2 regions of the Diaphorobacter ruginosibacter genome follow, and region 2 is predicted to be linked to the other one. Evidence: riboswitches for the same ligand, from Rfam matches in the RefSeq annotation. Region 2 holds a riboswitch; the other holds the start of a gene.
What was found. Region 2 has a riboswitch for glycine ahead of H9K76_RS18010 (D-amino acid dehydrogenase). Riboswitches for the same ligand answer to the same signal wherever they lie in the genome.
Positions count from the first base shown of each region.

Region 1 (7,519 bases), 1.6 Mb from region 2:
ACGGGTCGTCGCGCAGGGCTTCGTTGACCTCGACGATCTCGCCCGATACCGGCATGTACACGTCGGCGGCAGCCTTCACAGACTCGACCACGCCGGCCACTTCGCCCTGCGAGAACGTCTTGCCGACTTCGGGCAGGTCGACGAACACCACGTCGCCCAGCGCGTCCTGCGCGTGCACGGTGATACCGACGACGGCGGAGTTGGCGTCGGCGGCGTTGATCCATTCATGGTCTTTGGAGTAGTGGATGCTCATGGATGCTCCGGAAAATTGAGTCAATTGAAAAAACGGTTGAGAGTGGTCAGCCAGCAATGTAGCGCGATTTCATGTCGTTCCTTGCCTGGCCGGCCCTGCGGATGAATGGATCGATGGATCAGCCGCGGAAGTAGTTGGTTGGCACAAACGGCGTGGCGCTCACGACCATCGGCACCTGCTTGCCCCGCACGATGGCAAGGATTTCGGTGCCGGGCTTGGCATAGGCCGTCTGCACGTAGGCCAGCGCAACCGGCTGGTTCAGCGTCGGACTCAGCAGGCCGCTGGTGATCCGGCCGATGTTCTGGCCTTCCGCGTTCTGCAGTTCGGCGGGTTCGCGTACCGGGATGCGCTCCTTGGCGATCAGTCCCACGCGCTTGCGCGCAAGGGTATCCGGCTGGTCGATCTGCGCAAGAATCCTGGCCGCGCCAGGGAAGCCACCGGCGCGCTCGCCTCCGGTACGGCGCACTTTCTGGATGGCCCAGTTCAATGCGGCCTCGGGCGGCGTCGTGCCGTTGTCGATGTCGTTGCCATAGAGGCACAGGCCGGCTTCGAGACGCAGCGAGTTGCGCGCGCCCAGGCCGATCGGCTTGACCTCCGCCTGCGCCAGCAGCGCACGGGCGAATTCCTCGGCACGGCTTTCATGCACCGAGATCTCGAAACCGTCTTCGCCCGTGTAGCCGCTGCGGGTGATGAACAGGTCGGCATTCTTCCACTGGAACTCGCCGCCGGTCATGAACACCAGCTTTTCAACGCCAGGAACCAGGCGCGAGAGCACGGCCGCAGCCTGGGGGCCCTGCAGCGCGAGCAGGCCGCGTTCCGGCATGGGGATGACCTCGCAGCGGTGCCCGATGCGCTCGATGATGTGCGCGATGTCGCCCACCTTGCAGGCACCATTCACGATCACGAAGATGTCCTTGCCGCGGTTGAAGAACATCAGGTCGTCGATGATGCCGCCTTCGTCGTTCAGCAGCAGCCCGTAGCGCTGCTTGCCAACGCCGAGGCCGATCACGTCGACGGGCATCAGGGTTTCAAAGGCTGCAGCAGCATCGGCGCCGACCAGGCGCAGCTGGCCCATGTGGGATACATCGAACAGGCCGGCGGCGCTGCGTGTATGGTTGTGCTCGGCCATCAGGCCAGCGGGATACTGCACCGGCATGGAATAGCCGGCGAACGGCACCATCTTGGCACCCAGTTCGATGTGCAGTGCGTTCAGGGGCGTGGTGAGCAGCGGCGTGGCGGGCGAGGGCGCGGACATGAGTGGGAACTCCAAGGCAAATGATCCGGACGACCGGCCTCACGCCAGTCGCGGTATTGCCCTGCTGTCCGCTTTACCTGAGAGATTCATCGCGGGCACTGCCGCGACTTGCTCCTTCGGTGGGCGATCTTCACTGTGAAGGCCGCCTCTCTCCAGCTGGGGAAACGCCCGCATCACTGCGGGCGGCTTGCCAGTCCTTTTGCCTGAGCGTTCGGTGTCTGCCTGCGCCTTCGGCGGCCCGCGTCATCCCTATGTGATGGGTGAGCGGGCTCTCTCCTGACAAGTCGTGAAGTATAACTTTTCTATCGCGCGTAAACCAGATCGCGCAACCCCAGGGAGATGCCCGGCACATAGGTGATCACCATCAGGCACAACAGAATCACGCCCACGAACGGCAGCAACTGTGTGACGATGCGGTCCAGCGAGATCCGCGCCACGGTGCAGGCGGCGAACAGGTTCACGCCGAAGGGCGGGGTGATCATACCGAGCGCCAAGTTCACGACCATGATGAGGCCGAAGTGCACCGGGTCGATGCCGAAATGCTGGGCCACGGGAGCAAGGATCGGCGCGAGCACGATGATGGCCGCGCTGGTTTCGATGAACATGCCGATGATGAACAGCGCCGCGTTCACTCCCAGCAGGAACATCGCGGGCGACTTGAGTACTTCCTGCAGCCAGTGGCCGATGGCATCGGGCACGCCGGCACGTGTGATCAGGAAGGCAAACAGCCCGGCGTTGGCGATGATGAACATGATCACGGCCGAGGACAGCGCCGACTTGCGGAAGATGGCGTAGAGGTCCTTGATCTTGATCTCTCGGTAGATCAGCATGCCCACGACCAGCGCATAGAACACCGCCACGGCGGAAGCCTCGGTGGGCGTGAAGATGCCGCCGTAGATGCCGCCCAGGATGATCACGGGCATCAGCAACGCCCAGCCGGCCTGCAGCAGCGCGCGGCCGAACGACATGCGGCCCTCGCCGTCGTTCTTGCCCCAGCCCTTCCACTTGCAGAACACCCATACGAACAGCATCAGCGAGAGGCTGATGAGGATGCCGGGGCCGAAGCCGGCGATGAACAGTTCGCCAATCGACACCTCGGCGCTCACTCCATAGAGAATCATCGGGATCGAGGGCGGAATGATCACGCCCAGTTCGGCACTCGTGGCCTGCAGCGCGGCGGCGAAGCTGGTGGGGTAGCCATGCTTGATGAGCGCGGGAATCAGGATGGCGCCGATCGCGAACGTCGTGGCCACAGACGAGCCCGAGACCGCCGCGAAGATCATGCAGGTGAGCACGCAGGTCATGGGCAGGCCGCCCTGGACGCCGCCGACGATGCTCTTGGCGAATTCGACGAGGCGGCGCGATATGCCGCCCGTCTCCATCAGGTTGCCCGCGAGGATGAAGAAGGGGATCGCTGCGAGCGGGAATTTGTTGATCGCCGCGAACATCTCCTTCACGGAGATGAGCATGTTGGCGTTGGACATGTGAATGCCCGCGATCGATGCGAGGCCGATCGAGACGGCCACCGAGACGCTGAGCGCGAAGCACAGCACCATGGTCGTGATCATCACTGGAGTCATTGTGCGGTCTCCAGTTCAAGGCGCTTGGGATCGAGAAGATTGCCGACAATGCCGGGAATGCTGAACAGCGCCCCCACCGGCACGGCCAGATAGGCCCAGAACATGGAGACGGACTCCAGCCCGGCCATGGACTGCACTGCGCCGCGGTTGGCGTAGTCGAATCCCCACCAGATGAGCACGCCGATGAGAGAGAGCGCGGCGAGCGTCACGACCCAGTCGAGCACGCGGCGCATGCCCGGCGGGCTCCAGCGGTAGAGCACGTCGACGCTGACCATGGCTCCCTGGCGGAACGCCATGGGAATCGCAAGGAACACCATCCAGATCAGGCAGAAGCGGATCAGCACTTCGGTCCACTCGGCGGGTTGTTCAAGAACAAAGCGCATCAGGATCTGAAAGATGCCGAGTGCAGAGGATATGGCCAGCATGGCGCAGGCGCCGGCCATGGCGATGGCGGTGGTCCATCGCTCAAAGGAAAGAAACAGGGATTTCATGCGCGTGCGCCCAGGCTGGTCCGCTGAAGACAAAATGCCCGCATCGCGTGAATGGAGCGATCTGCGGGCGAGGGGTGTCGAGGATTACTTGTAGTCGCGGATGCGATCGAGATTGGCCTTGCCAAAATCCTTCTCGAACTGTGCGTTCACCTTGGTGAGCGAGGCAACGAACTTGGACTTGTCCACGTCGTCGATCACCGTCATGCCCTTGGCGCGCAGGTCGGCCACGCCCTTGGCATCATCCTCGTCCACGCGAGCGCGATTGACCTTGGCTGCTTCCTTGGCAGAGTCGATGAATGCCTGCTTGTCGGCCGCCGACAGTTTCTCGAACGCCGCCTTGTTCATGACCAGGATGCAGGGCGAGTAGACGTGGCCGGTGAGCGAGAGGTGTTTCTGCACCTGGTCGAACTTGGCGGAAATGATCACGGGAAGCGGATTCTCCTGGCCGTCCACCGTGCCCTGCTGCAAGGCCGTGAACACTTCCGGGAAGGCCATCGGCGTGGTGATGATGCCGAACGCCTTGTAGGCAGCGATGTGCACCGGGTTCTCCATGGTGCGCATCTTCAGGCCCTTGAGGTCGTCGGGCGACTTCACGTCACGCTTGCTGTTGGTCATGTGGCGGAAGCCGTTCTCGGCCCATGCCAGCGCCTTGAAACCCTTGGCGTCGAATTTGCCCAGCAACTCCTGGCCAATGGGGCCGTCCAGCACGGCGCGCGCATGGGCCTTGTCGCGGAACAGGAAGGGCACGTCGAGGATCTTGGTCTCGGGCACGAAGTTGGGGATCGGGCCCGACGAGCTGAAGGCCAGCTCCTGCGTGCCCAGTTGCACCGCCTCGATCGATTCGCGCTCGCCGCCGAGGGAACCGTTGTAAAACGTCTGCACCTTGTAGCGTCCGGCGGTGCGTTTTTCCACTTCCTTCGCAAAGGTGTCGATGGCCACGCCCTGGTGTGAGTTCTGCGCCACCGAGATGCTGATGCGCATCGTGGTCTGCGCGCCGGCATGGCTCGAAATGGTCAGTGCACCAACGGCCAATCCAATTCCCAATGCAAGTGTCTTCAGTCGCATAACGTTCCTCATCGGCGGTGCCGAGGTTGTCTCCAGTGGATAGAGTGTTCGAGAAAGGTGTTCGGGCGCTCATCGCCTCTGCCGACCATTGTGAAGAAAGCTCACTGCAGCGGAATTGGGGTTTTTATGATGTTGCGCAGTTGATCGTTTCTGCCTGAGCCAATGAACGCCCCAAATGATCAAGCCCCCGGAAGGCAGCGGTAACCGCCTGGGGGGGCTTGCACGAGAGTGACTGTCGGTAAACGGGCTCTGCTTGAAAGGGGCTTCTGTAAAAGTGTTTCGATGGAAGAAGTATGCGTTTCCATCGTCCGAAAATGCTTTCGATATTTCTTGATTTTCGGCTGAATTCGGAAAAATAATCTACCAATCAAGGATTGGTGAAAAATTATGCTTTTGGATGCCATGGATCGAAAAATTCTCGCTCGCCTGCAGGCGGATTCGCGTGCGAGCCTCCAGGAAATAGGCGCGGCCGTCGGCCTCAGCGCCTCCCCGTGCTGGGGGCGCATCAAGAAGCTGGAGGAGGCGGGGGTCATCGAGGGCTATACGGTGCGGCTCAACCCGCAGGCGCTCGGGCTGTCGGACACCGTGCTGGTGCAGGTCACGCTGGACAGCCATTCCGACAACACGCTCGAGAAGTTCGGCGAGGTGCTGGCCACCATCCCCGAGGTGGTCGAGGCGCACCTCGTCTCGGGCGACTACGACTATCTGCTGCGCATCGTCGTGAAGGACACGCGCGACTATGAGCGCCTGCTGCGGGAGAAGCTCTACAAGATCCGGGGCATCCGCCACAGCCGCTCGAGCTTCGTGCTGCGCACGCTCAAGAAGGCTGATTTGCCGTTGCATGGAACACCCCCCTGAGGCGCTGCGCGCCTTCCCCCCTCTCTCTACGCGACTGCGTCGCTCCGGGAAGGGGGACGCAGCCAGTGCTGCGGGGCGGCCCTTGCACGGCTGCCCGCGCATCAGGCCACGCCAGTTTCATGGGGCGCGCCACGGTTGAATGTGGGAATCTCTGAGGCGCTGCGCGGCTTTTCCTTCAGGCAACGGCGTCTGTCAGCGCGCGCCGCTGACGTCCATGTCCTTGTACGCCACGATGCGCGTACCCTTGATCCATTTGTAGCCGAACCAGATTGCGAGGAACAGCGGCAGTCCGATGTAGGTGGCGACCACGCCCGCCCAGTCGATCTTGTCGGCCAGGAAGTTCTCGTAGTTCTGACCCAGCGTGATGATCATGCACAGCACGAATGCGAATACCGGGCCTACCGGGAATGCAGGCGCGCGGTAGGGCAGGTTGCCGAGCGGGTAGTTCTGTACCTCGCAGCCCTTGCGGAAACGGTAGTGGCTCACCGCGATGCCCAGCCAGGCCACAAAGCCGCACATGCCCGAGAGATTCAGCAGCCAGATGTAGACGGCTGACGGGCTGAAGATGTTGGTCAGAAAACACATCGCAGCGATCACGGTGGTGGCGATCAGCGCCAGCACCGGCACGCCGCGCCGATTCACGCGTGCGAAGATCCGGGGCGCCATGCCTTGCTCCGCCAGCGCGTAGAGCATGCGTGTGGAGGCATACATGCCCGAGTTGCCGGCGGACAACACCGACGTGAGCACGACGGCATTCGTCACCGCCGCCGCGCCGAGCAGGCCCGCGCGCTCGAACACCAGGGTGAACGGGCTGACAGCGATGTCGCCCAGGTCGTTCTTGAGCAGCTTGGGATCGGTATAGGGAATCAGCAGGCCGATGATCAGGATCGCAAACACATAGAACAGCAGAATGCGCCAGAACACCTTGCGCACGGCACGCGGCACGTTCCTGGCGGGATCTTCCGATTCACCGGCGGCGATGCCGATGAGCTCGGTGCCCTGGAACGAGAAGCCCACCACCATGGCCACGCCGATCAGCGCGGCAAATCCACCGGCGAACGGCGCATCGCCGGCCGTGAAGTTGGCCACGTTGCCCCAGATGCCCTCGGGCGCGCCACCGTTGAGAATGCCGAACACCATCAGGAGGCCTATGGCGATGAACACCAGCACGGTGATCACCTTGATGGTGGCGAACCAGAACTCCGACTCGCCGAAGCCACGTGCCGACAAGGCATTGAGGCCGAACATCAACGCCAGGAACAGCGCGCTCCAGAGTACGCCGTTCACATCGGGAAACCAGTAGGCCATTACCAGCTGGGCGGCTACGAGGTCCACGGCAATCGTCACGGCCCAGTTGTACCAGTAGTTCCAGCCGAGCGCGAAGCCGAAGCCTTCGTCCACGTACCTGGCGCCATAGGTGGCAAAGGAACCCGAGACGGGCAGGTGCGATGCCATTTCGCCCAGGCTGGTCATCAGGAAATAGACCATCAGGCCGATGACCATATAGGCCAGCAGCGCGCCGCCGGGCCCGGCCTGCGAGATGGTTGCGCCCGAGGCGACGAAAAGGCCCGTGCCGATGGAGCCGCCGATGGCGATCATCGACATGTGGCGGGCCTTGAGGGTACGGCGCAGGTGACCAGGCTGGTCAGCGCTGGAATCAGGGGAGGAACTGGCGTTCATGAGTCAACGGCCGGTCGCGAAACGAGCGGCTTTCTTGTTCTTGGCAGGCACTTGGCCACTGTGTGGCCATTTCTTGGCCCCTATGGGGCAAGCGGGCACCTGGCCCGCGCGGGCTCGCATGATACAGCCGGGCCGGATTTCGTGCGGCTCACAGGTTTTGGACACTGCGGTACGCATGGATTGACTGTCAGCCCGGCGCGGATCGGGGCGGACGGGCTCGCCATGGGTCACCAGCAGTCCTGCGCCAGCAGCAGTTGGGCCAGCACCTTGACCTTCGGCGAGGCCTGCCGCGAGCGCGGATACACCAGCGCCAGTTCGCGGCTTCGCCCCTCGCACT
Region 1 covers NZ_CP060714.1:2,371,475-2,378,993, forward strand. Annotated here, with positions in the region: gene gcvH (glycine cleavage system protein GcvH) at 1-253, opposite strand, end outside; gene gcvT (glycine cleavage system aminomethyltransferase GcvT) at 372-1,508, opposite strand; glycine riboswitch at 1,563-1,674, opposite strand; glycine riboswitch at 1,690-1,797, opposite strand; gene H9K76_RS10725 (TRAP transporter large permease) at 1,811-3,088, opposite strand; gene H9K76_RS10730 (TRAP transporter small permease) at 3,085-3,579, opposite strand; gene H9K76_RS10735 (TRAP transporter substrate-binding protein) at 3,664-4,644, opposite strand; gene H9K76_RS10740 (Lrp/AsnC family transcriptional regulator) at 5,038-5,502, shown strand; gene H9K76_RS10745 (amino acid permease) at 5,695-7,107, opposite strand; gene H9K76_RS10750 (LysR family transcriptional regulator) at 7,410-7,519, opposite strand, start outside.
Region 1: linked by a shared signal. The riboswitch ahead of gcvT (glycine cleavage system aminomethyltransferase GcvT) and the one ahead of H9K76_RS18010 (D-amino acid dehydrogenase) in region 2 are both predicted to bind glycine.

Region 2 (7,519 bases):
GTTCCCGCATTGGCGCAGTGGGCGCTGATGCTGCTCTCCATTGCGCTGGCGGGAGTCGCTGCAGCGGGTTGGCGTCGTGTCGCATGCATTGATGATTCCCCTAAGCAAGGCAAGGGCCGGTGAGAAACACTGAAGCAGAAGCACACACCATGAAAACAGGACTCTTCTCTCCATCGGGGCGCGACACCGATGAGCAGCCTTATCGCCGCGGCAACTTCGATTTCGCCTGCGAGTGGATGGAAGGCGTCACAAATCTTGACGAGCTGCTGGCGCATCTGGATGCATTGGGGGCCACCGACCCCGGCCATCGCTACCTGAGCACGCTGGACGATATCAACCAGTGCAGCTACACCTGCGGCCACGCCGGGCAGGATGAGCGTCTGTATCTGGACCCTCCGGACGAACTGAACTGGGATGCACCCGAGCAGGTGGCAGCGTGGAAGCTGGCGGGCCTGCAACATGTGGTGCAGCAGTTGTCCAACCCCGACGTGGCACAGGGCTGGGCCGATGTATGCGGCACGCTGGCTGTCTGTGGCGAAGATGTGCAGGCGCTGGTGGCCATCAATCGGGCACCCGATCAGTTGCTGGACGATGTCGTCTATGTCCAGCGACTGCCTGTCGCCACCGATGACCTGATGATCGCAGGCCAGCCCAATGGCTACTTCAGCGTCGACTGGGACACGTTCCAGAACCACGCCATCATCCGCCACCTGGCCACACACCATGGTTATCGTTTCTTTGCGATGGGGGCATCATGCATGGGCTTCGTGCGTCCGGCCCCACCTTCCGCCAACCAGGCCGGCAGCCTGGTGGCCGCATTGCGTGAACTCTATGGTCAAGGCCAGGGCAGTGACGTGCTGGAGCACGAGGGCTGGGCGGAGTTGGCGCAGCTGCTGTCAACGAGGCGCACTCTGGTACTGGGCTATACCGAAGGGTTTGCCGAGAGCATGGGGTTGGATGGTGATGAATGAGCCTTGCGGCAAAGGAACAGGATCATGTTGAGGGCTTTGAATCGTCCCGATGGACTGTCCTGTAAGCAAGTTCATGACGATGGATGGAAACGAGGGAAAGAAGCGCATGAGCTCGAACGGTATGGATGTATTTTTATCGCAGTTTCGATCGGCGCGTTCGTCCCCGTCTCCTGAGCACGCCAGTGTCAAGGTGCAGGACTGGTTTTTCTGGGTAGAGCAAGCAAAGGAAGCCGATCTGCAACGCGCCCTTTCCTGTGCCATGGCGCAGCGTCTGTCACCGCAAATCTGGTTTGAACTGGCCCTGGCGAAGCTGCCGGATGCGGCATGGGGTGAGTTGGTGAATGAGGCACTTCCTGAGGCGCTTGCCGCCCTGCGCGATGGCGCTTCGCTGGACAAGGCGCTCCCGCTGCATGAAACCCTTTTGATGCAGGCAAGCTGGCAGCAGCCGCAAACGTTGCGTCCCCACGTTCTCGACCTGGTGAGTCCGGTGCTGGATGGTTCGCTGCAATTGCATTGGCGAGTCTGGCAGGAGCTGGATGAGGGGACTGCGGATGCGGTTCGCAGGCTGCTCGATGAGTGCTTCGAGAAGAGTCATCACAACGCCTGCATGGTCGGCATGGCCATCCTGCTTTCGCTGGGCGATGCCGTATCGCTGAAGCAAGCAAGTCAACTGCTTGCGCGATGGGAGACTGAAGATCGGGTCTACAAGGGTTGCCAGCTGCATGAATTTGAAGCGCCGCAGCCGCATCTGCATTCCACGGCGCCGTTGCACATGGTGTTCCCGGCAGGCTATGAACTTAAGGAAGATTGGGTTCCCAGGCATTGGCATCCTACTGCGCGGGGTGTGCCGCAGGGACCATCATGGCCCGTGGGCGGCGAGGGACGAGGGCAATGCGGCTGTTGTGGTGGTCCGCTGTGCCATCTGCTCAGTCTTCCGGAGTCATTGGTATTCAACAGTTCCAATGGGCTGAACCGTACGGTGAAGACAGATGAATGGATGAGCAAGGCGCAACCGGCTGTCAGCCTGTCCTTGTGCATGTCCTGCCTTGAGAGCGGTGCGGGTGAACTGCACTACGGGCATGATGCCGGAGGGGGCGCAACCTGCCTTCATCCCAATACGGTATCGGAGCCGGAAATACCGGACTACGTTGTCGACGGCCCGTTGCTTCCAGGTACCATGCGGCTGGCCCGAACCGCCGAGCGATGGTCGGCCCAGCCCTGGGAAGTGGGACAGTATCTGTATCGCGTCGGAGGGGCGCCGACCTGGGTGCAATCGCCCTGGTATCCGGTGTGCCGCCACTGTGGCGATGCAATGCACTTCGTGTTGCAGCTTGATTCCGGTTTACCTGAGGCCCGTCGCAAGGTGGAGCGTCTGTGGGGCAGTGGCGGACTGCTTTACGCATTTGCGTGCACGCCCTGCAGGCGCAGTGCATTCCTGATTCAGCATACCTAGGGAGTTTTGCAGAGGCTCCCTACGGACCCACGGTACGATTCAGTTTGATCAGACCAGCACGTCGCGTATCGACGCATCCTTGCCGAACTGCGCCTTGGCAAAGGGACACAGCGGCAGCACCTTGGTGCCGCTCGAGCGGGCCCAGGCGACCAGTGCGTCGAGCAGTTGGCGGCCTACGCCTTCGCCACGCAGCGACTCGTCGACATCGGTGTGGTCGATGATGATCATGGAGGCATTCGTGCGGCTGTATGTCATCTCGGCAATACGTTGGCCGAGCTTTTCGACATAGAACGCGCCTTTGGAATCTTCTTCCTGATGGTGGATCGGGTATGGCATGGTCAGACTTCGGGATAAGGTCGTTGGGTGTTGGTCCGGATTCGGGACGTTATGTCGTCTCCGAGTCATGGTCAAGTCTCGTTGATTGTTCAGTGGCCTTGCGACAATGGGGACTTAGGGCTTGAAGTGTTTGTGGTCCTGGTGGATGTTTGCAGCGCAAGGGAGAACGGGCTCACTGACACAGCCCTGTAGAAACCCGTATATCCAAGACGTGGCGATGTCCCTATAGTCGCCCTTCAGGCTTTCAGCCCAGTGATGTCGAGAGAGACTGCAGCGCACGATCTACGTATGTGCCGCATGCAGCGCCGAAGGAGCAACCGCCCCGGAAACTCTCAGGCAAAAGGATCGGCATCACTTGTTTCACCACTCTGAAGAATGTCCGGCGCCATCGTCCGCCAGGCATACCGAAGGAGCAAGCGAGTACCGCTTCGTGCGATACCTCGTGAATCTCTCAGGTCCAGAACAGAGGGGGCGTCCGATGCGCATGGTGCGCACGGGCTCCATCCCTTTGACGTATCTGGAGCTGGATCATCATGAAGACAATCGCCGTTATCGGAGGCGGCATCACGGGCGTGACCACGGCCTATGCCCTGGCCAGGCGCGGGTTTTCCGTCACCTTGTTCGAGAAGCAGCGCTACGCCGCCATGGAGACATCGTTTGCCAACGGCGGACAACTCTCGGCATCGAACGCCGAGGTATGGACCCATTGGTCCACCATCCTCAAGGGCCTCAAGTGGATGCTCAAGAGCGATGCACCGCTGTTGCTCAACCCCAAGCCGAGCTGGCACAAGCTCACGTGGTTTGTCGAGTTTCTCTCGGCCATTCCGCACTACCAGAAGAACACCGTGGAGACGGCCAGGCTGGCCATTGCAGCGCGTGAGCACCTCTTTTCCTGGGCTGAACAGGAAGGCATCGGTTTCGACCTGAAGAAAGAGGGCATTCTTCATATCTACCGCGACCAGGCGGGCTTCGAGCATGCCGGCAAGGTCTCGAAGCTGCTGGCTCAGGGCGGACTGGAGCGGCGTGCAGTGACCCCGCAGGAAATGCGGTCCATCGAGCCGACCCTGTCCGGCACCTTCTATGGCGGTTACTTCACGGAGAGTGATTCGACCGGCGACATCCACAAGTTCACCAGCGGCCTGGCTGCCGCGTGTGATCGCCTGGGCGTGAGCTGCCTGTACGGGCAGGAGATTCTTTCCGTGGCAAGCAACGGCAGGCAGGCCAGCGTGACCGTGCGCCATGGAAAGGAAACCGCCACGACCTCTTTCGACGGCATCGTGGTATGCGCCGGTACGGCGAGCCGCGAGCTGGCCGCCAGTCTGGGCGACCATGTCAATATCTATCCGGTCAAGGGCTACTCGATCACGGTCAACTTGCTCGACGAAACCAGCCGGGCATCCGCGCCGGTCGTGAGCCTCCTGGACGACGAGACCAAGCTAGTCACCAGCCGCCTGGGCGATGATCGCTTCCGCGTGGCCGGCACGGCCGAGTTCAACGGCTACAACAAGGACATCCGTGCCGACCGCATCCGCCCGCTCATCGATTGGGTGCAGGCCTGCTTTCCGGGCGTCAGCACCCGCAGCGTCGTGCCCTGGGCCGGCCTGCGTCCCATGATGCCGGACATGCTGCCGCGCGTTGGGCGGGGCAGCAAGCCCTGCGTCTTCTACAACACCGGCCACGGCCACCTGGGCTGGACCCTGTCTGCAGTCACCGCAGACATGATCGGCGACATCGTCCAGCAGTCCATGGGCGGCACCACCGCGAGGCCGCGGCCCGCACCCCTCGCGCACGCCAGCGCATAAGTTCAGGGTACTGGCTTTTTCCATCATCAACCGATCGCGGCAGCCATTGCGCCCCGTGCGGGGTGACTGTTGCCGCGTGCATCACAAAAACGGAGACAACCAACATGGATCGCACAGACTGCACGGCAGCCGGAGGGCTGCCTCACACCCAAGGAGAACTTGAGCGCGGGCTCAAGGACAGGCATATCCAGCTGATTGCCCTCGGGGGCGCCATCGGCGTGGGCCTGTTCCTTGGTTCCGCCAAGGCCATTCACAAGGCGGGGCCGCTGCTGCTGGTCAGCTATGCCATCGCCGGACTGGCCATCTTCTTCATCATGCGTGCCTTGGGCGAGTTGCTGGTGCACCGCCCTGTGGCGGGCTCCTTTGCCACGTATGCCGAGACCTATGTGAGCCCCTGGGCGGGCTTTGTCACTGGCTGGACCTACTGGTTCACCTGGGTGGTCACGGGCATGGCGGAACTGACGGCCATCGGCATCTATGCTCACTACTGGTTTCCCGCGATACCGCAATGGGTTCCGGCACTTGCCACGCTGGCCGTGCTGCTGGGAGTGAACCTTATCGCAGTCAAGGTCTTCGGTGAGCTGGAGTTCTGGTTCGCCCTGATCAAGGTCGTCACCATCGTCGCGACCCTGGTGCTGGGAGTGGCCATCATCATGACCGGCTGGGGGCCTCTGGGTCAGACCGCCAGTTTCTCCAACCTCTGGTCGCATGGCGGCTTTGCGCCCATGGGCATGGTCGGCGTGGTGTTCACCTTGCAGATAGCCTGCTTTGCCTACACCGGTGTCGAGCTGATCGGCGTCACTGCCGGGGAGGCCGAGGCACCCGAGAAAGTGCTGCCCCGCGCCACCAACAGCATCGTCTATCGCATCCTTATCTTCTACGTCGGCGCCCTGATCGTCATCATGTCGCTGGTGCCATGGAATGAACTCAGCCCGGACATGAGTCCCTTCGTCCATGTCTTCGAGAAGCTGGGTGTTCCCGCTGCGGCCGGCATCATCAATTTCGTGGTCATCACGGCGGCCGCGTCGTCATGCAACAGCGGCATTTTCAGCACGGGGCGCATGCTCTACACGCTGGCCCAGTTCAAGCAGGCGCCGGCGCGTCTCGGCAGAGTCAACTCACGCCATGTACCGGCTGCCGGCATCGTGCTCTCGGCTGCGTTCATGCTGGTGGGTGTGGTGCTCAACTACCTGGTGCCGGAGGAGGCGTTCATCTACGTGACCAGCATTGCCACCATTGGTGCGGTATGGACCTGGGGCATCATCGTCTATGCCCATCTGCGCTACCGCCGTGCCGTCCGGCAAGGCCAAGCCGCAGCCGTCTCGTACCGCATGCCCGGAGCGCCGTTCACGAACTGGTTTGTGCTGGCGTTTCTGCTGGTGGTCCTGGGGTGCCTCGCGCTGGACGCGAGCACCCGCATCGCGTTGTATGTGGCCCCCATCTGGTTCGGGCTTCTGACAGTGGGCTACCGCATGTACGCAGCCCGGACGGCCTCCGGCCCGCACCTGGCCCGGCAAAAGCAGCGACTCGCCTGACAGAGCCCCCTTTGGCGCTGTTGGCCGGCAGGGCCATCGAGCCGCTTTCATAATGCGAGGCATTGAGTGCGCCCTGCGGCTTTCGGAGGTGCTCCGGAACAGGCAAGGGCGTACGGCTATGGCAGCAAAGGGAATCAACATGTCGATATTCGAGATCCCGCGTCAACCTCCAGCGCCCATGACCGACTTGAGCACCAATGCACTACGCACCGTGGTGGTTGAGCGTTATGTGACGCCGTTACGCGAAGGCGGCTCCATGCCCGCCATCGTGGAGGCGGACGATTGGGGCATGTACGTGCTCAAGTTTCGTGGGGCAGGCCAGGGTGTGCGGGCTTTGATGGCGGAGTTGATCTCCGGCGGCATTGCACGCGCATTGGAATTGCCCGTTCCGGAGCTGGTTCTGGCAAGCCTGTCCGCCCGGTTGGCGCAGACCGAGCCGGATCCGGAAATTCAGGATCTGATCCGCGCCAGCGAAGGCGTGAACGTGGGGTTGGACTACCTGCCTGGCTCGGTGAACTTCGACCCTGCAGTGGACAGCGTGAGCGAGGAGTTTGCCTCGCGCACCGTGTGGTTCGATACGCTGGTCAGCAATGTCGACAGAACGGCACGCAACACCAACATGCTGATGTGGATGCGAGCCCCCTGGCTGATTGACCATGGCGCTACCTTGACATTTCACCATGCATGGGACGGGCATGTCGCGGATCCCGGCAAGCCTTTTGCCCCCAGCCTGGAACATGTGCTGCTGCACCGTGCAACGCAGCTGGCCCGGGTCGATGCGGGCATGGCTTCACGCCTGACATTGCCCGTGCTGACGGCCATCCTGCAGACCGTACCGGACTGCTTTCTGCAACAGGCCGCGCAGGACCTGCAGAGCGCGGCGCTGGCCGATCCCGAGGCGCATCGCGCCGCCTATGTGAATTATTTTCTGGCCCGGTTGAATGATCGCAGCCGCTGGTTGCAAGGAGTCATCAATGGACGGGTATGACCTGTACGACTACGCCATCGTGCGCGTGGTGCCGCGCGTGGAGCGAGAGGAGTTTGTGAACGCGGGCGTCATCCTCTCCTGCCAGAAGTCCGGCTACCTGCAGGCTGCCATCGCGCTTCCCGAGGCGCGCCTGCTGGCGCTCGATCCTGACGTGGACCTGGACATGATTCACCGCCATCTCGGGAGCATCGTGGCGATTTGCGCGGGGCACCCCGCCGGCGGCCCGATCGCGCAGTTGCCGATGCGCGCACGCTTTCATTGGCTGACCGCCAAGCGCAGCAGCGTGATTCAAATGTCGCCTGTCCATACAGGCTTGAGTACCCACACCGACGATGCACTGAAGCGCATCATGGCGCGCATGGTCCTGCCCCTGGCTCCGAACGTGCCGGTGTAGCCCGGGCCCGGCATCGCCGCTCGGGATGCTGGCTCGCAGG
Region 2 covers NZ_CP060714.1:3,962,476-3,969,994, reverse strand. Annotated here, with positions in the region: gene H9K76_RS18030 (DUF7933 domain-containing protein) at 1-123, shown strand, start outside; gene H9K76_RS18025 (hypothetical protein) at 150-971, shown strand; gene H9K76_RS18020 (hypothetical protein) at 1,078-2,424, shown strand; gene H9K76_RS18015 (GNAT family N-acetyltransferase) at 2,473-2,760, opposite strand; glycine riboswitch at 3,010-3,118, shown strand; glycine riboswitch at 3,119-3,236, shown strand; gene H9K76_RS18010 (D-amino acid dehydrogenase) at 3,294-4,562, shown strand; gene H9K76_RS18005 (amino acid permease) at 4,667-6,097, shown strand; gene H9K76_RS18000 (HipA family kinase) at 6,276-7,085, shown strand; gene H9K76_RS17995 (DUF3037 domain-containing protein) at 7,072-7,479, shown strand.